Regions from separate parts of the Mesorhizobium delmotii genome, predicted to be linked through region 2. Evidence: predicted binding sites of a transcription regulator. Region 2 holds the regulator's gene; the other holds the start of a gene.
The links. The regulator PhoB, encoded in region 2, activates phosphate uptake and scavenging genes when phosphate is short. The targets are predictions, from matches to a motif close to TGTCATNNANCTGTCAT.
Positions count from the first base shown of each region.

Region 1 (11,857 bases), on a different contig from region 2:
TATTTTGGTCTGCTCGGTTCTCTATTGGCGCTTCCGCAAGAGCGGCTGGCTGTGAAGAGTAGGGCAGTAGGGCAGTAGGGCAGTAGGGCAGTAGGGCAGTAGGGCAGTAGGTAAAGATGGCGCCTCACGAGCGCAGTCTTTTGCAGTTCACCACATACTGCCGTACTGCCTTACTCCCCTATTCCCCTACCTACTGCGCCGCCGCTCCGAAGCGGGCTGAAACGCAATGCGAGCGTGGTACTTGCAATAGGGTCCGGTTTCGGCCGCGTCGTTGCCGCAGAAATGGAACTCTTCCGAAAGCGGATCGCCATTCGGCCATTTGCATGTCCGCTCGGTCAACTCGACGAGTTGCAGATGCCGCGAGATCGGCACGACGACGTTCTCGACCGGACGGACGTAATGACGCGCCACCGGTACGGTGTCGAATTGCGCCTGCAGCGCGGTCGCGCCGATCGACGTGGTGATATGCCGCGCGGTGCTTGCCGCCCGCGACACCGATTTCTGGACGCTCGATCCTTGCACGCTCTTCTTCTGGCGTGCCGGCGTGGCGGTCGAGCGTCCGCGGCCCGACAGTTTCAGCCGATGCACCTTGCCGATGACGGCATTACGGCTGACGCCCCCGAGCTGTGCCGCGATCTGGCTGGCGCTCAGTCCCTCCGACCACAATTTTCTAAGAAGTTCGACCCGCTCGTCAGTCCAATTCATGAGACCGCGCTCCTGCTGAAATGTGCGGCGATCGGAATCCTTCCACGATCCGGCTTCCGCCGGGCAGACACCACATATATCGGGTGATTAGGTCCGCCGCACGAAATCTAGTTATTTCTCGACTACAATTACCTTATGCGCTGACTCAGTGACAAGAGTCTGAGGGCCAACACGAATCAGTTTTTTCGGTTTTCCCCAACTTGCCCGGTCGCTGATGAGCCGGCGTCTCGCTGGAGAGCTTGCCGCGCGTCCTTGCGCGACGTTTTCGTTGACTTCATGGCCGAAAAACACGATAAGCCGCAACGCCGCCGCTTTGGCGGCTTTTTGATTTTCCGGTTCCGGAGACGCATATAATGAGCGGTTCGGCGCTTTTCGAGACCTTTACCCGCGCACCCCTGGCCTTCGACCATGGGGAAGGCACTTGGCTGGTCACCGACAAGGGCGAGCGATATCTCGATTTTGGCGGCGGCGTCGCCGTGAATTCGCTGGGCCATAGCCATCCGCACCTGGTCTCGGCACTCACCGAGCAGGCGGCCAAGGTCTGGCATGTCTCCAACCTCTACGAGATTCCGGGACAGAGCCGTCTGGGCGAGCGGCTGGTCGACGCCACCTTCGCCGACAAGGTGTTCTTCACCAATTCCGGCGCCGAGGCGCTGGAATGCGCCATCAAGACGGCGCGGCGCTATCACTTCGTCAAGGGCCATCCCGAGCGCTTTCGCATTATCAGCTTCGAAGGCGCCTTTCATGGCCGCACGCTGGCGACCATCGCCGCCGGCGGCCAGTATAAATACCTGGAAGGCTTCGGACCCAAGGTCGAAGGTTTCGACCAGGTCGGCTTCGACGACATCGACGCCGCCGAAAGGGCGATCACATCAGAGACCGCCGCGATACTGATCGAGCCGGTGCAGGGCGAGGGTGGCATCCGCCCGGTGCCGACGCAGTCGCTGAAGCGGCTGAGGCAGCTCTGCGAACAGCATGGCCTGCTCCTGATCTTCGATGAGGTCCAGTGCGGCATCGGCCGCACCGGAAAACTGTTCGCGCATGAATGGGCTGGCGTCACGCCCGACATCATGGCGGTTGCCAAGGGCATCGGCGGCGGCTTTCCGATGGGCGCCTGTCTCGCCACCGACGAGGCGGCCGTCGGCATGACCGCCGGCGTGCACGGCACGACTTTCGGCGGCAATCCGCTGGCGATGGCGGTCGGCAACGCCGTGCTCGACGTGGTGCTGGAAGACGGCTTCCTGGAGGAGGTCCAGCGCAAGGCGTTGCTGCTGAAGCAGGGGCTGGCGGGCGTCGCCGACGAGTTTCCTGACATCATCGAAGACATCAGGGGCACCGGCCTGATGCTCGGCCTGAAATGCGCCGCACCCAACACCAAGGTGAACATGGCGTTGCGCGACCAGCATCTGCTTGCGGTTCCGGCCGGCGACAACGTTCTTCGCCTGCTGCCGCCGCTCACCGTCACCGACGCCGAGATCCATGAGGCGCTCGACCGCATCCGTGCCGGTGCCCGGGGCCTGGCCGATGCCATCGCCGCGGCTGCCGCGAAGTAACAGTCGAAAGACCCCAAATGAGCCTTCGCCATTTCACTGATCTTTCCGCCGTTTCCGAGGGCGATCTGCGCTTCATGCTGGACGATGCCGTGGTGCGAAAGGCAAGGCTCAAGGCTGGCGAGCGGACAAAACCGCTCGAAGGCAAAGTGCTGGCGATGATCTTCGACAAACCGTCGACGCGCACGCGCGTGTCCTTCGACGTCGGCATGCGCCAGCTCGGCGGCGAGACCATCATGCTGACCGGCACCGAGATGCAGCTCGGCCGCTCCGAAACCATCGCCGACACGGCCAAGGTGCTGTCGCGCTATGTCGATGCGATCATGATCCGAACCACATCGCATGACCGGCTGCTGGAGCTGACCGAGAACGCCACCGTTCCCGTCATCAACGGGCTGACCGACGATACCCACCCCTGCCAACTGATGGCCGACATCATGACCTTCGAGGAGCATCGCGGTCCGGTCGCCGGCAAGACAATCGCCTGGACCGGCGACGGCAACAACGTGCTGCATTCCCTGCTGGAGGCATCGGCGCGGTTCCGCTTCAACCTCAACGTCGCCGTGCCGGAAGGCAGCGAGCCGGCGCAGAAGCATGTCGATTGGTCGACGGCGCATGGCGGCAAGTTGCACTTCACCCGCTCGCCCGAGGAGGCGGTCCACGAGGCCGACTGCGTCGTCACCGACTGCTGGGTGTCGATGGGCCAGGAGCACCGTGCTCGCGGCCACAATGTCTTCTCACCCTACCAGGTCAATGCGGCGCTGATGGCGAAGGCAAAGCCGGACGCATTGTTCATGCACTGCCTGCCGGCGCATCGCGGCGAGGAGGTCACCGACGAAGTCATCGACGGGCCGCATTCGGTAGTGTTCGACGAGGCCGAGAACCGGCTCCACGCCCAGAAGGCGGTTTTGGCCTGGTGTCTGGGCGCTTGATCCGGGCCACCTTGATCCGGCACTGCGTGGTGCCTATCTCAGGCGCATCACGCAAATCGAGCGCGTTTCGACGCATGCGCCCCGGAGGGCGGCATGGCCGCGCCCTGGAGCTTTGTCATGTTGGAAACTCATCAATTGGCTGAACAACAACCCAAACTCGGCGAATTCGGCTACGCCGGCGACGATTATGTCGTGCCCTTCGAGGTCGGCCCGCTCGACGTGCGCGGCCGCACCGTCCAGCTCGGGCCGATGCTCGACGCGATCCTCAGCCGTCATGACTATCCCGAGCCCGTCGCTCGCCTGCTGGCGGAAGCCTGCGTACTGACGGTGCTGCTCGGCACCTCGCTCAAGTTCGAAGGCAAGTTCATCCTGCAGACCCGCACGGACGGACCGGTCGATATGCTGGTGGCGGATTTTTCCACGCCGCATGCGCTACGCGCCTACGCGCGCTTCGACGCCGACCGGCTGGATGCTCTGACGTCTGCCGGCGAGACTTCTCAACAGACGCTGCTCGGCAGCGGTGTCCTGGCGCTGACGATCGACCAGGGCGCCCACACGCAGCGCTATCAGGGCATCGTCCAGCTCGACGGCGAGACGCTGGAGGAGGCCGCGCGCACCTATTTTCGGCAGTCGGAACAGATCCCGACCGATCTCAGGCTCACGGTGGCCAAGCTGTTGACGCCCGGCTTCGGCGGCGCCCGCGAGCAATGGCGTGCCGGTGGCATCCTGGCGCAGTTCCTGCCGCAATCGCCGGACCGCATGCGCGTGCCCGATCTTCCAGGCGGCGACGGCGATCCGCGCCAGGAGATCCACGATCCGGCCGACAATTCCTGGCAGGAACTGCTGGCGTTGCTTGGCACCATCGAGCCTACGGAACTGATCGACCCGACGATCGGCGCCGAGCGGCTGCTTTACCGGCTGTTCCACGAGCACGGCGTGCGCGTCTTCGGCGGCGTACCGGTTGCCGACCAGTGCTCATGCTCCAGGGAGAAGATCCGCGGCATTCTCGAAGGCTTCTCCGCCGACGAGATCAGGGACAGCAGCGAGGATGGCGGCATTCATGTCGCCTGCGAATTCTGTTCGAAGCAATATGACTTCGACCCGGCGGAGTTTGCCGCCGCGCAATAACGAGCGTCAGTGCTGCCTATCTGCCCGCTGGCATTCTTCCAATGGAAGTAGGAATCGCCAAATACCGGGTGCGGTGCCTTCGCAGAACTTGGGTTCCTCGCCCCACGGAGTGGGGCCACCTCTCCCCCGCTTCGCGAGGGCGTGGAACCCAAGTGAGCGTCAATTGACGGTGCGCCGCGTGCCCGGCAGGTCGAGCGAAAAGGCGGGGATGGCGATATCGAACGTCTCGCCCCGCTTGTTGCGCATCGTGTAGTGGCCGACCATGATGCCGGATGGCGTTGAGAGCGGGCACCCAGACGTGTATTGATAACTGTCGCCGGGGTTGAGTTCGGGCTGGTCGCCGACAACGCCGGCGCCGCGCACTTCCTCGACCCGGCCGGTGCCGTCGGTGATGTGCCAATAGCGTGACAGAAGCTGCACGAATTCATCCGACTGGTTGTCGATGGTCACCTGGTAGCCCCAGACATAGCGGTTCTCCGACGGGTCGGAGCGATCTTCCAGATAGAACGGCCTGACCTGTACTTCGATGTTGCGCGTAACGGCGCTGTACATAGACTACTCCACAATATGTAGACGGAACTCTCGACGGTCTCCGCAGCTTGGTCAACGGGGTGCTTCCCGTCGCTGCCCGCCTGCTTTGCGCGCAGGTGCCGAAGAACAATGTCATTTAAGTGACACATGACAATGATGGTGTGCAGGGCCGGGCGACTCAGCATCCTGTCGAACTGTTGAAACGGCTTTCATGCGGCCGGTTTTTTTCTGGAGTGACCAGATATCGATGGAATTGACAGTCACAGCCGCCTTGCTTTCCACAGCCCTGCTTCTTGTCAATCTCGCCAGCATCCTGCTCGCTTCGTTGAAGCTGAATCGGCCTGGCAGGATCACGCCGGCAGCTGGCAAGGCGCCGCCGGTGTCGATCGTCGTGCCGTCGCGCGGCGTCGAACCGTTTGCCGAGGAAACGCTCGAGCGCGCCTTCTCTCTCGACTGGCCGCGCTATGAGCTCATCTTCTGCGTCGCCCATGCCGATGACCCGGTGGTCGGGCCGATCACCGACGCGATCGCCCGCTTTCCAGCCGTGACGGCCCGGCTGCTCGTCGGCGACGACCGCATCAGCGGCAATCCGAAACTCAACAATTGCGTGAAGGGCTGGGAGGCAGCGCGCCACCGCTGGGTCATCCTTGCCGATTCCAACGTCCTGATGTCGAGGGACTATGTCCAGCATCTGATGGCGGCATGGCGGCCGGACACTGGCCTTGTCTGCTCGACGCCGATCGGCTCGCGGCCGGACGGGTTCTGGGCGGAGGTCGAATGCGCTTTCCTCAACACGCTGCAGGCGCGCTGGCAATATACCGGCGAGGCGCTCGGCCTCGGTTTCGCCCAGGGCAAGAGCATGTTGTGGAACAAGCCCATGCTCGACGCCAATGGCGGCATCCGTGCGCTTGCCGCCGAGATTGCCGAGGATGCCGCCGCGACCAAGCTGGTCAACGGGCTTGGACTGCGCGTCAATCTCGTCGCCTCGCCCTTCGAGCAGCCGCTCGGTTTGCGCACATTTGGCGAAATCTGGTCGCGTCAGGCCCGCTGGGCACGCCTGCGCCGCGTCACCTTCCCCCTGTTCTTCGCGCCCGAGATCCTGATCGGAGCGGCGCCGCCGCTGGTGCTTGCGCTGGTTGCTGCAGCAGGCGCCGGCTTCAGCCTGTCGGCAACCGCCGTTGCCGTGCTGGTAATCGCCTATCTCCCGGAATGCGCTCTCGCCTCGGCCAAGGGCTGGCACCTGTCGCTGCGCATGATCCCGGCGATGGTTGCGCGGGACGTGATGCTTCCCGCCATCTGGGTGCGCGGCTGGCTCAGCGGTGCCGTCGACTGGCGCGGCAACACGATGACCATCCACACCAGCGCCGGTGCGGAATTGGAAGAGACCCCGTCGGGCGCCTGACCGCGCTTGGCTTGACGATTCGAGCGAAGCTGTTCGGCGCGTATCCCTATCTGGCGGCTTTCAGTGCCTGCTCGATGTCTTCGAGCAGGTCGTCTGTGTCCTCCAGGCCGACGGACAGCCTGAGCGTCCCTGGCCCGATGCCGAGTTCGGCACGCGCCTCATCGCTCAGATTCTTGTGCGTCGTCGTCGCCGGATGGGTGATCAGGCTCTTGGCATCGCCGAGATTGTTAGAGATCAGCACGATATCGAGCGCGTTCTGGAAGGTGAAAGCCGCCTGTTTGCCGCCCTTGACGTCGAGGCAGATCAGCGTCGAGCCGCCCGACATCTGCTTCTTGACGACCGCCGCTTGCGGGTGATCGGCGCGGCCGGGATAGATGACGCGGGCGATCTCCGGCTGCTCGGCGAGGAAGTCCGCGATCCGGCCGGCACTTTCCGTCTGCTGGCGCACGCGCAGCGGCAGCGTTTCCAGGCCCTTCAGCAGCGTCCAGGCATTGAACGGCGACAGGCTGGGACCGGTGTGGCGGAAATAGTCGTGCAGGTTCTCGTCGATCCACTTCTTGTCCGACAGGATGACGCCGCCGAGACAGCGCCCCTGGCCGTCGATGTGCTTGGTCGCCGAATAGACGACGATATGGGCGCCGAGCTGCAACGGCTTCTGCTGTAAGGGCGTGGCAAAGACGTTGTCGACGATCAGCCGCGCTCCGATCGAATTGGCAAGTGAGGCGACGGCTGCGATGTCGACGACTTCCAGCGTCGGATTGGTCGGGCTTTCAAGGAAGAACAGCTTTGTGTTGGGCCTGACCGCCTTTTCCCAATTGGAGATTTCGGTGCCGTCGACCAGCGTCGCCTCGATGCCGTATTTCGGCGCCAGCGTTTCGACCACCCAGCGGCAGGAGCCGAACAGCGCGCGCGCCGCCACGATGTGGTCGCCGGCCTTGGCGCTGCACAGCAACGCCGCTGTGACCGCCGCCATGCCGGATGCGGTGGCGCGGGCATCTTCGGCACCTTCCAGCGCGCACATGCGCTTCTCGAACATGTCGACCGTCGGATTGGCATAGCGCGAATAGATGAAGCCCGGTTCCTCGCCCTTGAAGCGGGCTTCCGCCGCCTGCGCCGTGTCGTAGACATAGCCTTGCGTGAGATACATCGCCTCGGAGGTTTCGCCGAAGCCGGAACGCAGCGTTCCTGCATGCACGAGGGCGGTCTGAGGCTTCCAGTTGCGCTTGTTGCTCGTCATCACCTTGTTCCAAACACCAAAAATGGTCCAAACACAAAAAAACCGGCCGCGAAAGTCGCAACCGGTCCCTACGGCCTTTCGGCCCGACGGTCCTTTAGCGACTTGTTTAACGTGGCTGCAAGCCGACCGGCCAAATCACCACGGGATAATGACCCTTTAGACCTGCACCGCGCTTGCGTCAATTGCCGGCATGATTAAGAGGTTGTACCAGCAGGTTCCGTGGCAAGGACCTGCAACAAAACGAGACCTCGCCCGGCCTTCGAGCGGAGCCAGACTTTGCGGCAGACAGGCATTCTTCCCGATCAGGACATTTCCGCGCTGTTCCAGTCGGGCGCTCTGAAATCGCCGCGCGCGCTTGATGCCGACCAGGTCCAGCCGGCCAGCCTCGACCTCAGGCTTGGCGACAAGGCCTGGCGGGTGCGCGCCTCCTTCCTTCCCGGCCCCAACCACAGGGTTGCTGAAAAACTCGACCGTCTGAAGCTGCACGAAATCAATCTCGCTGATGGTGCGGTGCTGGAGACGGGCTGCGTCTATATCGTGCCGCTGCTCGAGAGCCTGGCGCTTCCGGCAAGCATTTCCGCCTCCGCCAACCCGAAGAGCTCGACCGGACGGCTCGACATCTTCACCCGCGTGATGACCGATCGTGGCCACGAGTTCGACAAGATCGCTGCCGGCTACAACGGCCCGCTCTATCTGGAAGTCAGCCCGCGCACCTTTCCGATCGTTGTCCGCGCCGGCTCGCGGCTGTCTCAGGTCAGGTTCCGCACCGGCAATGCGCTTTTGTCGGAAAGCGAGCTGCACGAATTGCACCGTGCCGAGACGCTCGTCGCCACCGAGCCGCCGAATATTTCCGGCGGCGGTATTGCGCTGTCGATCGACCTCGATGGCGACAAGGACGGGCTGGTCGGCTACCGCGGCAAGCACCACACCGGCCTGGTCGATGTCGACAAGCGCGCGGCACAGGATGTCGTCGATTTCTGGGATCCGCTCTACAAGAGCGGCGCCGGCGAACTGGTGCTCGATCCGGACGAATTTTATATCCTCGTCAGCCAGGAAGCGGTGCATGTGCCGCCGCTCTACGCCGCCGAGATGACGCCCTTCGATCCGCTGGTTGGCGAATTCCGTGTTCACTATGCCGGTTTCTTCGATCCGGGCTTCGGCCATTCGTCGGCCGGCGGCACCGGCAGCAGGGCGGTGCTCGAAGTGCGCAGCCACGAAGTGCCGTTCATCCTCGACCACGGCCAGATCGTCGGGCGGCTGGTCTACGAGCACATGCTGAAGCGGCCGCAGGCGCTCTACGGCACTGATCTCGGCTCGCACTACCAGGCACAGGGCCTGAAACTGTCCAAGCATTTCCGCGCCGCGCGCTGATCGCCGATCAAATCAGACTGTGCTTGCCTGACCTTGTGGGCCGTGCTTGGTTGTGCCCAGCCGTTAAGGTGGTTGGAACCAAGGGAACAAGAAATGCAGATTTCAAGATGGATCGCATCGACAGCAGCAGCTGCCATGCTGGTGGTGGCTGCCGGGTCCTTGTCGGCGCAAGCACAGGAAAAGTTGAAGATCGCCACCGAAGGCGCTTATCCGCCGTTCAACACCATCACCGCGGATGGCAAGCTCGTCGGCTTCGACATCGACATTGCCAATGCGCTTTGCGCTCAGATGAAGGTCGAATGCGAACTTGTCACGCAGGACTGGGACGGCATGATCCCAGCGCTCCAGGCCAGAAAATTCGACGCCATCATCGCGTCCATGAGCATCACCGAGGAGCGCAAGAAGCAGGTCTCCTTCACCAACAAATACTATACGACGCCGCTTTCGCTGGTGGCCCTGAAGGACAGCGATATTGCCTCGACCGAACCCGCAGCACTCGCCGGCAAGACAGTCGGCGCGCAGGCTTCGACCACCCAGGCCGACTATGCCCAGGATGTCTATAGCAAGGCAGGCGCCGAGGCGAAGCTTTACCCGACCCAGGAGGAGGCGGTCGCCGACCTGATGAACGGCCGTCTCGATGCCGTCCTTTCAGACAAATTCGTGCTGATGGACTGGATGAAGAAGTCGAGCGACGGCTGCTGCAAGATGGTCGGCGACGTCAAGGGCACCGAGACCGAAGCCGGTATCGCCGTGCGCAAGGAAGACAATGCGCTGCGCGAAAAGCTCAACGCCGCGATCGATGCAATCGTCGCAGACGGCACCTACAAGAAGATCCAGGCCAAATATTTCGATTTCGATATTTATTGAGGTCGGTATGCTTCGCGCGTCCTTCCCTTCTCCCCCTTGTGGGAGAAGGTGGATTGGCGCGCAGCGCCAAGACGGTTGAGGGGTGCTGGACGGAATGATGGGTTGGCGTTCCCTGGAACACCCCTCATCCGACCGAGCGGAGCCTGTCCTCGGGCTTGCCGGAGGCAAGACCCGTGGGCTCGGCCACCTTCTCCCACAAGGGGAGAAGGAGAGGTGCCACCTTACAGCGCCTTCACCGCCACCTTCACCGGCTGCTCGATTTCAAGCGGGTTGCGTAGCGGCAGGCCGAAATCCTTGGCCTCGATCTCGAACACGTCGCCGGCCTCGGTCCTGACGCCGTCGGCGAAGGACAGCGTTGCCGTGCCGAACATGTGCACATGCACGTCGCCCGGCTGGCGGAAGGCCGAATATTTGAAGTGGTGATGTTCGAGATTGGCGATGGTATGCGACATGTTCGCCTCGCCCGACAGGAATGGCTTTTCCCACAGCAGCTTGCCGTCGCGGACGATGCGCGAGGTACCCCTGACGTCGGACGGCAGTTCGCCGATCAGGATCTCCGGCCCGAACGAAGCGTTGCGCAGCTTGGAATGCGCGAGGAAAAGATAGTTCACGCGCTCGGTGACATGGTCGGAAAACTCGTTTGACAGCGTGAAGCCGACGCGGAAAGGGGCGCCGTCGTCGCCGATGACATAGATGCCGGCGACTTCCGGCTCCTCGCCGGCATCCTCGGCGAAGGCGGGCGACAGAAGTGCCGCACCGGGCGCCACCGCCATGGTGCCGTTGCCCTTGTAGAACCATTCCGGCTGCACGCCCGTCTGGCCCTTGGCCGGCTTGCCACCTTCCAGCCCCATGCGGAACATCTTCATGGAATCGGTGAGCTGCTCCTCGCCGTCGGTGCTGAGCTTCTTGTGCATGGAATCGCGGGTCGCGGCGGAGCCGAGATGTGTCAGCCCGGTGCCGGTGAGGTGGAGATGCGCCGGGTCGGGATGGTTGATTGGCGACAACAGCCGCCCCTTCTTGTAGGCGGCATCGAGGTCGACCGCTTCACCGAAGCCCTTGCGCTCGATGAGGGCGACAAGTCCGGTGCCTGTGCGCGCGGCCTCCATCGCCAGCGAATAGACGCTGCGGGCGCCGTTGATGATACGGGTCTTGCCGCCGTTGCGGGCAACGACGCGGATGGTCTCTGCGTCGTCGAGGATCTGGGAGATCAGCATGATGTACCCTCTCTCAATTGCCTTTGGCCTGGCTGCCGGGTTGGCAAACCTTGACCAGCGCGGCTCGGATAGTATCCGCGCCACTGGTGAACTGTTCGTCCGGATTGCGCTCGCGGGCCCGGTCCCTGAGGGACTTCTTTGCGCCGCCCGGCAGCGCCGCGATGTGACCCGTGCCTCCTAAACGCGCGCCGCGTTTGAAAGGCGGCCCGCTTTAATCCTTGTTTTTATGCATGTCGTTGTCCCAACACGCTGCACACGTTTGGCGACCTGCATGAGTTCCCTCGCCCTCAAGCCTTGTTCTTGTTGTAGACGTCGAAGACCACGGCGCCGAGCAGCACCAGGCCTTTGACCACCTGTTGCCAATCGACATTGACGCCCATGATCGACATGCCGTTGTTCATGACGCCCATGATGAAACCGCCGACCACCGCGCCAATAACCTGACCGACGCCGCCCATCGCCGAAGCGCCGCCGATGAACACGGCGGCGATGACGTCGAGCTCGCTGCCGAGGCCGGCCGCCGGCACCGCCTGGCCAAGGCGCGCCGCAATGATCAGCCCGCCGAGCGCCGAGAGCACGCCCATATTGATGAACACCATCAGGGTCAGCCGCTCGGTCTTGATACCCGATAGCTGCGCCGCCTTGGCATTGCCGCCCATTGCGTAGATACGGCGGCCGACCGTCATGCGTTTGGTGACGAAGACGAACAGCGCGATCAGCACGCCCATCACCACGAGAACGATTGGCAGACCTCTGTAGGTGGCGAATTGGTAGACCAGAAACAGCGCCAGAGCGCTGGTCACCAGGGTCTTGACGACGAACAGCGTGAAGGGTTCGGCTTGGTAGCCATGCCGCTCGCGGCTGCGCCGTGCCCTGAGTCCGAAATAGGCATAGGCGAGCACGGCAACGAGGCCGATCAC
Region 1 is NZ_FUIG01000013.1:827,948-839,804, forward strand. It holds gene BQ8482_RS05435 (magnesium and cobalt transport protein CorA) at 1-55, shown strand, start outside; gene BQ8482_RS05440 (GcrA family cell cycle regulator) at 187-705, opposite strand; gene BQ8482_RS05445 (aspartate aminotransferase family protein) at 1,059-2,258, shown strand; gene argF (ornithine carbamoyltransferase) at 2,276-3,187, shown strand; gene BQ8482_RS05455 (Hsp33 family molecular chaperone) at 3,281-4,315, shown strand; gene apaG (Co2+/Mg2+ efflux protein ApaG) at 4,475-4,867, opposite strand; gene BQ8482_RS05465 (ceramide glucosyltransferase) at 5,094-6,248, shown strand; gene BQ8482_RS05470 (O-succinylhomoserine sulfhydrylase) at 6,295-7,485, opposite strand; SAM riboswitch at 7,560-7,637, opposite strand; gene BQ8482_RS05475 (2'-deoxycytidine 5'-triphosphate deaminase) at 7,762-8,856, shown strand; gene BQ8482_RS05480 (ABC transporter substrate-binding protein) at 8,950-9,723, shown strand; gene araD1 (AraD1 family protein) at 9,945-10,937, opposite strand; gene mmsB (multiple monosaccharide ABC transporter permease) at 11,225-11,857, opposite strand, start outside.
Region 1: the regulator PhoB is predicted to act here: its motif matches at 4,977-4,993, upstream of BQ8482_RS05465 (ceramide glucosyltransferase).

Region 2 (11,857 bases):
ATTGGCTGTTCGAACGCGATGACCGAGTGTCGCGAACTGCCCGTATCGGTGAGCGTTTTCGAAACCGCTCAGGAATGCACCGTCGCGCGTCCGTTTGCCCTGAGCGATGTGCAGGGTCAGGCTCCGCGCATAATTGCCAAATGCCTTTCCGTCGATCCGGCACGTGAGGATGATTACGACCAGATCGTCTGGAATGTGCGTCCGGACGGCACGCTCGACGCGTCCGTGGAGATTTCCGATCTTGAGGTTGCCTCGCACGGCGCGCGCCCCGAAAAAGATTCCCTTAGCCAACAATGAAATCGAGCAGGCAAAACGCTTTTTCGCATGATACATGACGGGTAGAGCTACAAGTGAGGACAAAAAGGCGAGGAGTGACCCTATGCGGAAGATGATTATTGCCATGGTTGCCGTGATCGCAGTCAGCGGTTGCAGCACCACTGAGAAGGATGTCGCCGTCGGCGCCGGTGTCGGCGCTCTGGCCGGCGGCCTGATTGACGGCGGCGAGGGTGCGCTGGTGGGCGCAGCCATCGGTGCCGGTACCGGCCTGCTGGTGCGCAACCTTCGCAACGGCTATTGCCAGTACCGCGACAACCGTGGCCGTCTGTTTACGGCTCGCTGCTGATCCGATTCGGACGCATGAGGCAATAGAAGCGGAGACCGGACGAGCCGGTCTCTGTTTACTTGCGCCTTCGAAAACGGTCGGTTTGCGGCAGCGTTTCAGTCCGACAGTGGAATCCTGATTTCCACGCTCAACCCGCCATCGTGAAAATCGCGATTGATCGTACCGCCCAATTCGCGCGTGACGTTCAGATCGATCAGCTTGGTGCCAAAACCGGTTTTGACAGGTGGTTCGAGCTTCTTCTGGCCGGCTTCGCGCCAGTTGAGGACCAGCGTCCGGTCGCTCCTGCGGCCCTCGACCGACCAGTCGACCTTGAGTGACCACTCGCCCGTTCTAGCATTGACCGAATTGCCGGTTTCGCCATATTTCAGCGCGTTCGTTGCCAGTTCATGAAAGGTCAGGCCGAGCGCTTGCGTCGTCGTCTCGTCGAGCAACACCTCTGGCCCCGACAATATCCCCTCGGGAAGCTCCTTGCCGAACACCTGGCCAAGCTCGATGCGCAAGAGATCGGCGAGATCGGCCTTCTGCCAGCGCGAGCGCGTCAGCATGTCCTGGGAAGCCGCCATCGCTTGCAGCCGGGCCGAAAAAGAGGACGAGAACTCGTGGACGTCAGTGGCGTGCGACGCCGTCTGGCGCGCGATCGCCAGCACCCGCGTGATCGAGTTCTTGATGCGGTGCTTCATCTCCTGCAGCATCAGGTCTTTTTCGAGCAAGCTTTTTTCCGTCGTTTCATGGAGCAGCGAGACCGCGTCATAGGCCCGCTCCTGATAGCGGGCCACCAACGCGATGGTTCCCGCGAGCAGCAGTCCGAACAGGCCGAGCATCACCGGAATGGCGCGCGAGGAAGGTTGCGAGAACGCGCTTGTCGGCCTGAACAGGACGGTCCATGGACGTCCGGCGATGGTGATCTCGCGAGAAACCACCAGCCTGTCACCGAAGGTCGACGCCGGCGGCGTTTCCGACTGGAACAAAAGATGGTCGGCATCCACCTTGCCGTCATAGATTTCGATGTTGACCGGCAGCAGCGGCGTTCGGCTGAGCGCGGTCTGGAACAGATCGCGGGCGCGGAAGGCCGCATAAAGAAAGCCTGATGTCGAGGAGCTGGACGCATCGATGCCGTCCTGGGCGGTTTCGACGTTGAGCCGCACGAAGACCAGGAAGCCGGTGAAGGTCTGCGCAGCACCTGTTTCCTGGCCTAGCTGCACGCGCCCGCTCGCGTGCTGCTGGTTGTCGGCCATCGCCCTTTCGATCGCCTCGCGCCGCACCGGTTCGGTGAACATGTCGTAGCCGATGCTGGATTGATTGGAAGGATCCAGCGGCTCGAACAGCGTGATGGGCGTACGCCATGGCAGCGTTGTCGTAGCCGGATAGATCGCATCGCTGGCGCCATAGTCGTGCAGGATGGCACGCTCGACAGCTGCCTCGTCGCCGGCTCTCACCAGCCGGAGAAAGCCGATACCGCGCAGGCCGGTAAAATTGTCGTTGATACCAAGCGCTTCGAAGAACGCCTTGAACTCGCCCCGCGAAATGCTACCATTGCGCGCCTCGAACAGCGCATGGGTCGATCGCAGCAGCGACAGATGCAGGTCGATGCGGCTGTCGATCCGGTTGAGCGCGTCGTCCGCCGTCGCCTCGAACTTGATGCGCGCTGCTTCCTGCGTGGCGAAATAGGCGAATCCCGCCATCGTCAGGCTGATCAGCGCGACGGCGATGAAAGCGACGATCGGGAAGAACTTCTTCAAGTTGCTGCTGCGGCCCATGGTTCCCCATCTTATGGGCAAGTCCCCGTGGCAACACAATGGCGCGGCCAAACCATCATGACGACTGGCATATCACATGACAGGTATTTGAAGCTTCAGGCGGCGATCTTCAGCGCACCTGGCCCCGGAATGGCACCGGGCGGGCACTTGCCCAGGATGATCATGCCGAGCACCTCGTCCTGGGTCACGTCGCTGGTGCGCGCCGTGCCGACGACCCGACCATTCTTCATCACGCAGACGCGATCGGCAAGCTCGAACACATCGTGGATGTCGTGGCTGATCAGGAAGATGCCGATGCCGTCGGCCTTGAGCTGCATGACCAGTTCGCCGACCTGCGCCGTTTCCTGCGGCCCGAGTGCCGCCGTCGGCTCATCCATGATCAGGATGCGGGCGTTGAACAGGATGGCGCGCGCGATCGCCACCGACTGGCGCTGGCCGCCTGAAAGCTTTACCACCGGCTCCTTGAAGCGCTGGAAACGGGGATTGAGCCTGCCCATCACCTTGCGCGCCTCGGCCTCCATGGCGCCATCGTCGAGCGTGCCCCAGCCGGTCATCAGCTCGCGTCCGAGGAAGAGGTTGGCGGCGGCGTCGACATTGTCGGCGAGCGCCAGCGTCTGGTAGATCGTCTCGATGCCGTATTTCTTGGCGTCGCGCGGATTGGAGATCGAAGCCTCTTCGCCATTGACGAAGATCTGGCCCGAATCGCGCTTGTAGGCGCCGGACAGGATCTTGATCAGCGTCGACTTGCCGGCGCCGTTGTGGCCAAGCAGTGCCACGACCTCGCCCGGGAAAAGGTCGATCGACGCATCGTCGACAGCGCGAATGCCGCCAAAGGCAATCGAGATGTTGCGCATATCGACCAGTGGCGTGGGAGCAGTTGTGTCAGCCATGATCGTTCCTCCCTGTGGTTTTTGCTTGAGCATGGTCTTGTCGAAACCGGCGTCCAATTTTCGCTGACGCGGAGCTTCGGCTCGGGATCATGCTCAGACCCGCTTGCGGTAGACGGTGTCGAGCCAGACGGCGACGACCAGCACGGCGCCGACAACGACGCTCTGAAGTGGTGAATCGATGCCGAGCAACACCATGCCGGACTGCAGCGACTGCATCAGAAGTGCGCCCAGCATGGCGCCGAGCACCGTGCCGGAGCCGCCGGCCAGCGATGTGCCTCCAATGACCGCAGCCGCGATGACCAAGAGCTCGTCCAGCGTACCCAGCGCATTGGTCGACGCATTGAGGCGGGCCGACGCAATCGCCGCGCTGATCGCGGCCAGCACGCCCATGATCATGAACGCCTTCATGGTCACCCAGCGCGTGTTGATGCCGGCGAGTTCCGCCGCTTCCGGATTGCCGCCAATGGCGAAGACATAGCGGCCGAAACGGGTGCGCCTGGTGATGAAGGTCATAACGATGCCGACTGCGACCGCGATCAGCACCGGTATGGCGATGCCATGGGCGATGAACAGGCCGCCTTCGGGAACGGTGATGCCGGTCCGCTGCGCGTACTGGCGAACGATGCCGATCGGCCAAGGATAGGAATTGGCGATCCAGACGGCGCCAAGGATGGCGGCGCAGGCGACAACACCAAGCAAGCTCTCCGCCCAGACCGGGCGCAGCGGAAATTTGAACCGCTTGCGCTGTGACCGGCCGTTGAGCAGCATCAAGGCGACGGCCACACAGGCGAGAATGCCGACGATCCAGCTTGCGGTTGCCCCGATCGAGCCACGCGGCCCGCCACCCATGAGCTGGAATGTGGCGTCGAGCGGCGCGACGGTGCGCCCGCTCGTCATCAGCCACGCCATGCCGCGCCAGATCAGCAGGCCGCCCAGCGTCACGATGAAGGCCGGAACCTCGAGATAGGCGATAATGAAGCCCTGGAGCGCGCCGATCATCAGGCCGAGCACCACGCCGGCAGCCAGTGCGATGATCCATATCCAGGGATTTCCAAGCTGGAAGCCCATGACCCGGATGAGGAATTCGGCCTGCGCGACGCCCATCACCATACCGATCACACCTTCGACGGAGCCGACCGAAAGATCGATGTTGCGCATCACGATGACCAGCACCATGCCGGTCGCCATGATCGCGACCGAGGAGGTCTGCACCGACAGGTTCCAGAGATTGCGCGGCGTAAGGAAGAGCCCGCCCGACAGGATGTGGATTCCAACCCAGATGACCAGCAGCGCGCCGACCATGCCGAGCATGCGTATGTCGAGCTCGGTTGCCTTGAGGAAGCGGCCGATGGGGCTGAGCTCGGATTCACGCGCCCGATCGGCAGCTGTATCGGCGGCCGGCGTGTTGGAAGTCGTGTCGGCCATGATGTCCTCCCACCGGGTTGCCGTCTGCCGCGGATGCCGGAAGCAGCTTAGAAGTTAGCCGCGAGAAGCGGAAAAACAATTCTTTTTGAAAAAACGCCGCGGCGTGAAGCCGCGGCGTTTCAGGCTTCTTGCGATGGCCGGATCAGTTGCAGACCGGGACAGTGCCCGCTGCCACGCCGGCGCAGACCTCTTCCTTCTTGATCCAGCCTGCGTCGATGACGACGTTGAGATTGTCCTTGGTGATGGCAATCGGCGTCAGGAACAGCGACTTGACGACATTGCCGCCCGGCGTGGTGAAGTCCTTGACGCCCGCAATGTCTGTCATCTGCTTGCCGTCGGCCAGCTGCGAGGCGATCTCGGCAGCGTTCTTGCCGAGCTCGCGCGCGTCTTTCCATACCGATACGGTCTGCGTGCCGAGCGCGATACGGTTCAGCGCGGCATGGTCGCCGTCCTGGCCCGACACCGGGACGGATCCGGCCAAGCCTTGCGCCGTCAGCGCCGCGACGACGCCACCAGCGGTGCCGTCATTGGCAGCAACCACCGCATCGATCTTGTTGTCGTTGGCGGTCAGGAACTGTTCCATGTTCTTCTGAGCGTTGGCGGGAAGCCAGCCGTCCGTATAGGCCTCGCCGACATTCTTGATCTTGCCGCTGTCGATCGCGTCCTTGAGCACTTCCATGGAGCCGGCGAACAGAAAATCGGCATTCGGATCGGCGCCCGAGCCCTTGATAAAGACGTAATTGCCTTCCGGCGCCACCTTGAACACTTCGCGGGCCTGCATGCGGCCGACTTCCTGGTTGTCGAAGGTCAGATAGAACACGTCCTTGTTCTCGATCAGCCGGTCATAGCCGACGACCGGAATGCCTTCGTCCAGCGCCTTCTGCACCGCCGGCCCGATGGCCGAGGCGTCCTGCGCAAGGATGATCAGCGCGTTGGCGCCCTGCGAGATCAGGCTCTCGACATCGGTCAGCTGCTTGCCGGGATTGGACTGTGCATCGGCGGAAATATACTTGTCGCCGGCTGCCTCGATCGCAGTCTTCATGGCGGCTTCGTCGGTCTTCCAACGCTCTTCCTGGAAATTCGACCACGAAACGCCAATGACCTTGTCCTTGGCCTGTGCGGCCGACGCGAGCGTCAGCGACATGGCAACCCCCGCCAGAATGGCGGCTGCGAATCTCTTCATGATATCCTCCCTGCGCCGCGTACGGCGCGACCAACTGGCCCGAAGGCCGGCACAAAGGCCACTATTTTTTCGAGCCTCGAAAAAATACTGGTCCAACGGCGGAGCGCTGTCAACATCAATTCCGATGGATTTTAATGTCCCTGCCGACTTATTTCGAGCCTCGGAATAAATAATGACAGGGCCTGCTGCTTCTGCCACTATTTGTCGGACATTACCGACGGCTTCCGATTCATGAGCGGCCGCGGCAATAGGGAGGAAGCAAAAGAATGTCGGTTGGAATCCGTCATGACGATTTGCGCCGGCGCAACCGGGCCATGGTGATTTCTGCGGTACGCCGGGCCGGCCAGCCGTCGCGGACCGAGATCGCCGCAACCACCGGCCTCAGCCATTCGACCATATCGGCGATCTCTTCCGACCTGATCCAGGAAGGCATCCTGACCGAGAGCAAGGCGAGCGAGACCGTTTCGATGAAACGCGGCCGACCGCAGGTCGGCCTCAGCCTCAATCCGGAAGCCGCTGCGGTATTGGCGGTCGTGTTGTCGCTGAATTTCCTGTCGGTCGCTGTCATCGATTATGCCGGACAGGTGGTCGCCGAGGAACAACGCCGGCTGGACACGCTGACCATGTCGCGCGACGAGCTGATCGACGAATGTGTCGCCATCGTGCGGCGCCGGATCGAAGACCCCGACCTCGACGTCCAAAGCGTCGCCCGCATCGCGCTGGCGATCCAGGGCATCACCGATTCGCATGCGCGCGCCATGTTGTGGTCGCCGATCACGCCGCAGACTAACATCGCCTTCGCCGACATTCTGGAACGCGAGTTCGGCATCCCGGCCATCATGGAGAACGACTGCAACATGATGGCCGTGGCGCTGCGCTGGCGCGAGCCGGATCGCTACCGCGACGATTTCATCGCCATCCTGCTCTCGCACGGCATCGGTATGGGGCTGGTGCTGAAGGGCGAACTGTTCACCGGCACCCATTCCTCGGGCGGCGAATTCGGCCACATGATTCATCGGCCGGGCGGCGCGCTTTGTCGCTGCGGGCGGCGCGGCTGCGTCGAGGCCTATGCCGGCAACTACGCCATCTGGCGCAACGCAAGGCAATTGAGCGAGAACGCAGAGCCGGTCGCCGATGTCAGCGACGCCGAGATGCGGGCACTGGCGGCCCGGGCGCGCCAGGCGGACGGACCGGAGCGCGAAGCCTACCGCAAGGCCGGCGAAGCGCTCGGCTTCGGGCTCGGCAGCCTGTTCGCGCTGATCGATCCGGCGCCGGTCGCCATGGTCGGCGCCAACGCTGCCGCCTTCGACCTGATCGAGCCGGCCCTGCGCGAGGCCATCGCCCAGACCGCCGGCGGCCATCATTCGGGTTCGATTTCCTTCGACACCGAGACGAACGAGCTGCCGCTGATCCGCGAAGGCTGCGCCTTGCGGGCGCTGAGCTTCGTCGACCAGGAGATTTTCGCGCCGGGCATACAAGGGAAGTCCGGCATGATCAGGAAGCACGTGGCCTGACTCCGAAAGGCAAGGAACAACGGCGGATTGCAACTTGGGGATGTGTTGAGATTCAGGTCAGGCCGCGCCGGCTCGAAGACGGGCGCGAGCCGACCAGACTGCGTGAGTTCCGAGAACCGGAACGGAGCGTACTTTTGGGTACGTACCGGAATCGCAGGAAATCGCCGGTCGCAGGCCGGCATCACCTGAATATCAGCTAGTCTTCCCTGATCGCATAGCCCGCGCCGCGGATGGTGCGGATGACATCGGGCATGCGACCATTGTTGACCGCCTTGCGCAACCGTCCGACATGGACGTCCACCGTGCGCTCGTCGATGTAGATCGTCTCGCCCCAGACATTGTCTAGCAACTGGCTGCGCGAGAAGACCCGACCCGGGTGCCGCATCATGAATTCGAGCAGCCGGAACTCGGTTGGCCCGAGCCGGATCTCGCTCTTCTTGCGATAGACCCTGTGCGATTCGCGATCGAGCATGATGTCGCCGACCTTCAGCACGCTGGACAGCACTTCGGGCTTGGCGCGGCGCAGCAGCGCCTTGATCCTGGCCATGAATTCCGGTGTCGAGAACGGCTTGACCAGGTAGTCGTCGGCCCCTGTCGAGAGGCCGCGCACCCGGTCGCTCTCCTCGCCGCGTGCGGTCAGCATGATGATCGGCAGCCGCTCGGTTTCGGGGCGCATCCGAAGGCGTCGGCAAAGCTCGATGCCGGAAACCGCCGGCACCATCCAGTCGAGCACCAGAAGATCGGGCACGTTTTCCTGCAGCCGGATTTCGGCCTCGTCGCCGCGCGTCACCACCTCGACCTGATAGCCTTCGGATTCCAGATTGTAGCGGAGGAGGACGCCCAGCGGCTCTTCGTCCTCCACCACCATGATGCGTGGCGCGATCATCGACCGGTCACCCCCGTCATGTCGCCGGCGCCGACATCGTCGTTTCGTCGAGCTTCGGGCGATCCGCCGGCAATTGCTGCCCGGTCACGACATAGTAGGCGTTTTCGGCGATGTTGGTGACGTGATCGCCGATACGCTCGAGATTCTTGGCGCAGAACAGAAGATGCGTGCAGGCGGTGATGTTGCGCGGATCCTCCATCATGTAGGTCAGGAGTTCGCGAAAAACCGCCGTATATTTCACGTCGATCTTCTGGTCGTCGGCGCGCAGTTCTTTCAACGCGCCGGCATTGCGCGACACATAGTGCTCGACCACGCCGCGGAGCTGCACAAGAACGAGATCCGCCATCGCGTCGATACCGTGCGAGAGATTACGCGGCGTGGCGCTCTGCCCGACTGCGCTGACCCGCTTGGCTATGTTCTTGGCCAGGTCGCCGATGCGCTCGAGATCGCCGGCCATGCGGATTGCGCCAACCACGGCGCGCAGATCTTGCGCCATCGGCTGCCGCTTGGCGATCAGCGTGATCGCACTATCGTCGAGTTCGCGCTGCCGCGCATCCATGATGGCGTCGTCCGAGACGACGCGCTGCGCCATCGCATTGTCTGATGCAAGCAACGCGCGGATCGAGGCTGCGACCATCGCGGCGGCGAGCTCGTCCATATCGCGGATCAGCCTGTCGATGTGCTCCAGTTCCTCGTCGAAAGATGCGACGGTGTGTTCACCCATGATACTGTCCTCGTGTTCGAAATTCGCCGCCGGACCGCTCAGCCGAACCGGCCGGTGATGTAGTCCTGGGTGCGCTTGTCGTCGGGGTTGGTGAACATCTTGTCGGTCGCGCCCTCCTCGACCAGATAGCCGAGATGGAACATCGCCGTGCGTTGCGACACGCGCGCTGCCTGCTGCATCGAATGGGTGACGATGACGATCGTGTAGTTCTGGCGCAGTTCGTCAATCAGTTCCTCGACGCGGGCGGTGGCGATCGGATCGAGCGCCGAACAGGGCTCGTCCATCAGGATCACTTCCGGCGATACGGCGATGGCGCGCGCGATGCACAGGCGCTGCTGCTGTCCGCCGGAGAGACCGGTACCCGACTCGAGCAGGCGATCCTTGACCTCGTTGAACAGGCCGGCCTTCTTCAGGCTCGATTCAACGATGCCGTCCAGCTCGGCCTTGCTCCTGGCCAGGCCGTGAATGCGCGGACCGTAGGCGACGTTTTCATAGATCGACTTCGGAAACGGGTTCGGCTTCTGGAATACCATGCCGACGCGGGCTCGCAGCTCGACGACATCGATCTTCGGGTCGTAGACATCCTCGCCGTCGAGCGTGATCTTGCCGCTCACCCGCGCGATATCGATGGTGTCGTTCATTCGGTTCAGGCACCGCAGGAAGGTCGACTTGCCACAGCCCGATGGGCCGATCAACGCCGTCACCTGGTTCTCGCGGACATCGATATCCACGTCGAACAGAGCTCGCTTCTCGCCGTAATGAACAGAGACCTTTTCGCCCTTCATCTTGATCGAAGGGGCATTGGTTCCGCTGCTCAGTTTCTGCTCGACGCCGGCTTCCGTCATGATGTTCATATCCTCTACTCCTTACCAGCGCCGCTCGAAGCGCCTGCGCAGTATCACCGCGATGGCGTTCATGATGACCAAAAACAGCAGCAAAATCAAAATCGCCGCCGAAGTCTTCTGCTGGAATCCAGCTTCCGGGAAATCCGCCCACATGAATATCTGCACCGGCAGGATCGTCGCGGGATCGGTGAAGCCGCCGGGAATGTCGACGATGAAGGCGACCATGCCGATCATCAGCAACGGCGCGGTTTCGCCCAGCGCATGCGCCATTCCGAGGATGGTGCCGGTCATGATACCCGGCATCGCCAGCGGCAGGACGTGATGGAATACGGTCTGGACCTTGGACGCTCCGATGCCGAGCGCCGCCTCGCGGATCGACGGCGGCACGGCGCGCAACGAAGCGCGCGAGGCGATAATGATGATCGGCAGGGTCATCAGCGCCAGCACCATGCCGCCGACCACCGGGGCTGAGCGCGGCATGCCGAAGAAATTCAGGAATACGGCAAGTCCAAGCAGGCCGAAGACGATCGAAGGCACCGCCGCCAGATTGTTGATATTCACTTCGATGATCGTCGTCAGCCGGTTCTTGGGGGCAAATTCCTCAAGATAGATCGCCGCCGAAACGCCGATCGGGAAGGCGATGGCGAGCGTAACGATCATGGTCAGGAACGATCCGACGACCGCGCCCCAGACACCGGCCAGTTCCGGCTCGCGGCTTGCGCCGGTGAAGAAGAAGATCGAGTTGAACCGGCTTTCGATCAGGCCGGCGCTCTTCAGCGTGTCGAGCCAGACGATCATCTTGTCGGAAATCTTTCGCGATGCTTCCGGCGTGTCGATGACGCGCAGGAATGCCTGGCCGCTCGCGGCGGGCGCCGTGCTGTCCAGCGCCTCGATCACCGTGCCCTTTGCGACCGCCGTCCCGTTGGCCCCAGGCGACAGCGCGGTCAGCTTGACCGTACCGCCATTGAACGCGACCAGCAGCGACGACGCGCCGCTCGTCAGCGTGAGCATACCGTTTTCGCCCTCGGTCGCACCATTGCCACGCGCCAGCGTCAGCATGGCGTCGTCGCCGAAGGTCAGATCGATGTCGCCGCTGGTTTCCGAAGGCGTGACGCTTGTCGAAATCGCTTCGTCCGAACCGACGTCGGCAAGCAACCCCTTGAGATAAAGGTCGGCAAAATCGTCAAGTGGAACCGCATAGTCCACTGTTCCTCCGAGCATCCCCGGATCAGCCGCAATATCTTTGCGCAGGAAGACGCCTGTGCCGGTGGAAATCAGTCCGCGCAGCAGGCGCTTGTCCTGACGGCCCGTCACATCAGGAAATTTTGCCGTAAGCGCTTCCTGAGCGATGGCGTCGTAGTTGGCGGCGTCGAGTTTCGCCGGGTCGACCTTGGCCGCCGAAAGATCGATCGGCAGCGTCAGATAGTTCTGCCGCAGCGCCGGGATCGCCTGCGTGACGATCGTCGACAGGAGCAGCACAAGGAATAAGCCGGCCAACGCGACGGCTGCGGCGCCAAGCCATTTGAACCACGTTTCAGTGCGGTAACGACCCTTCAGCCGCGCCTTCGCGGCATCGTCGGTATGAACGCTGACCGGCCGCCGGCCGGCGCCGAATGACGCGATCGCATCAGTCATATTGCTCTCGGTATTTCTGGACGACGCGCAAAGCGACGATGTTGAGGGTAAGCGTGATGCAGAACAGCACCAGGCCGAGTGCGAAGGCTGCAAGCGTCTTGGCGCTGTCGAACTCCTGATCGCCTACAAGCAGCGTCACGATCTGCACCGTCACGGTGGTGACCGCTTCGAGCGGGTTGGCCGTGAGGTTTGCCGCCAGGCCCGCCGCCATGACCACGATCATTGTTTCACCAATTGCGCGGCTGACGGCGAGCAGCATCGCCGAAACGATGCCCGGAAGGGCAGCGGGAAGGACCACCTTGCGGATGGTTTCCGACTTGGTCGCGCCGAGGCCGGCGGAACCGTCTCGCAGGGATTGCGGAACGGCATTGATCAC
Region 2 is NZ_FUIG01000043.1:140,195-152,051, reverse strand. It holds gene BQ8482_RS26235 (hypothetical protein) at 1-297, shown strand, start outside; gene BQ8482_RS26230 (YMGG-like glycine zipper-containing protein) at 380-622, shown strand; gene BQ8482_RS26225 (CHASE domain-containing protein) at 718-2,361, opposite strand; gene BQ8482_RS26220 (ATP-binding cassette domain-containing protein) at 2,475-3,269, opposite strand; gene BQ8482_RS26215 (sugar ABC transporter permease) at 3,363-4,694, opposite strand; gene xylF (D-xylose ABC transporter substrate-binding protein) at 4,837-5,877, opposite strand; gene BQ8482_RS26205 (ROK family protein) at 6,144-7,391, shown strand; gene phoB (phosphate regulon transcriptional regulator PhoB) at 7,588-8,277, opposite strand; gene phoU (phosphate signaling complex protein PhoU) at 8,294-9,001, opposite strand; gene pstB (phosphate ABC transporter ATP-binding protein PstB) at 9,040-9,855, opposite strand; gene pstA (phosphate ABC transporter permease PstA) at 9,868-11,481, opposite strand; gene pstC (phosphate ABC transporter permease subunit PstC) at 11,474-11,857, opposite strand, start outside.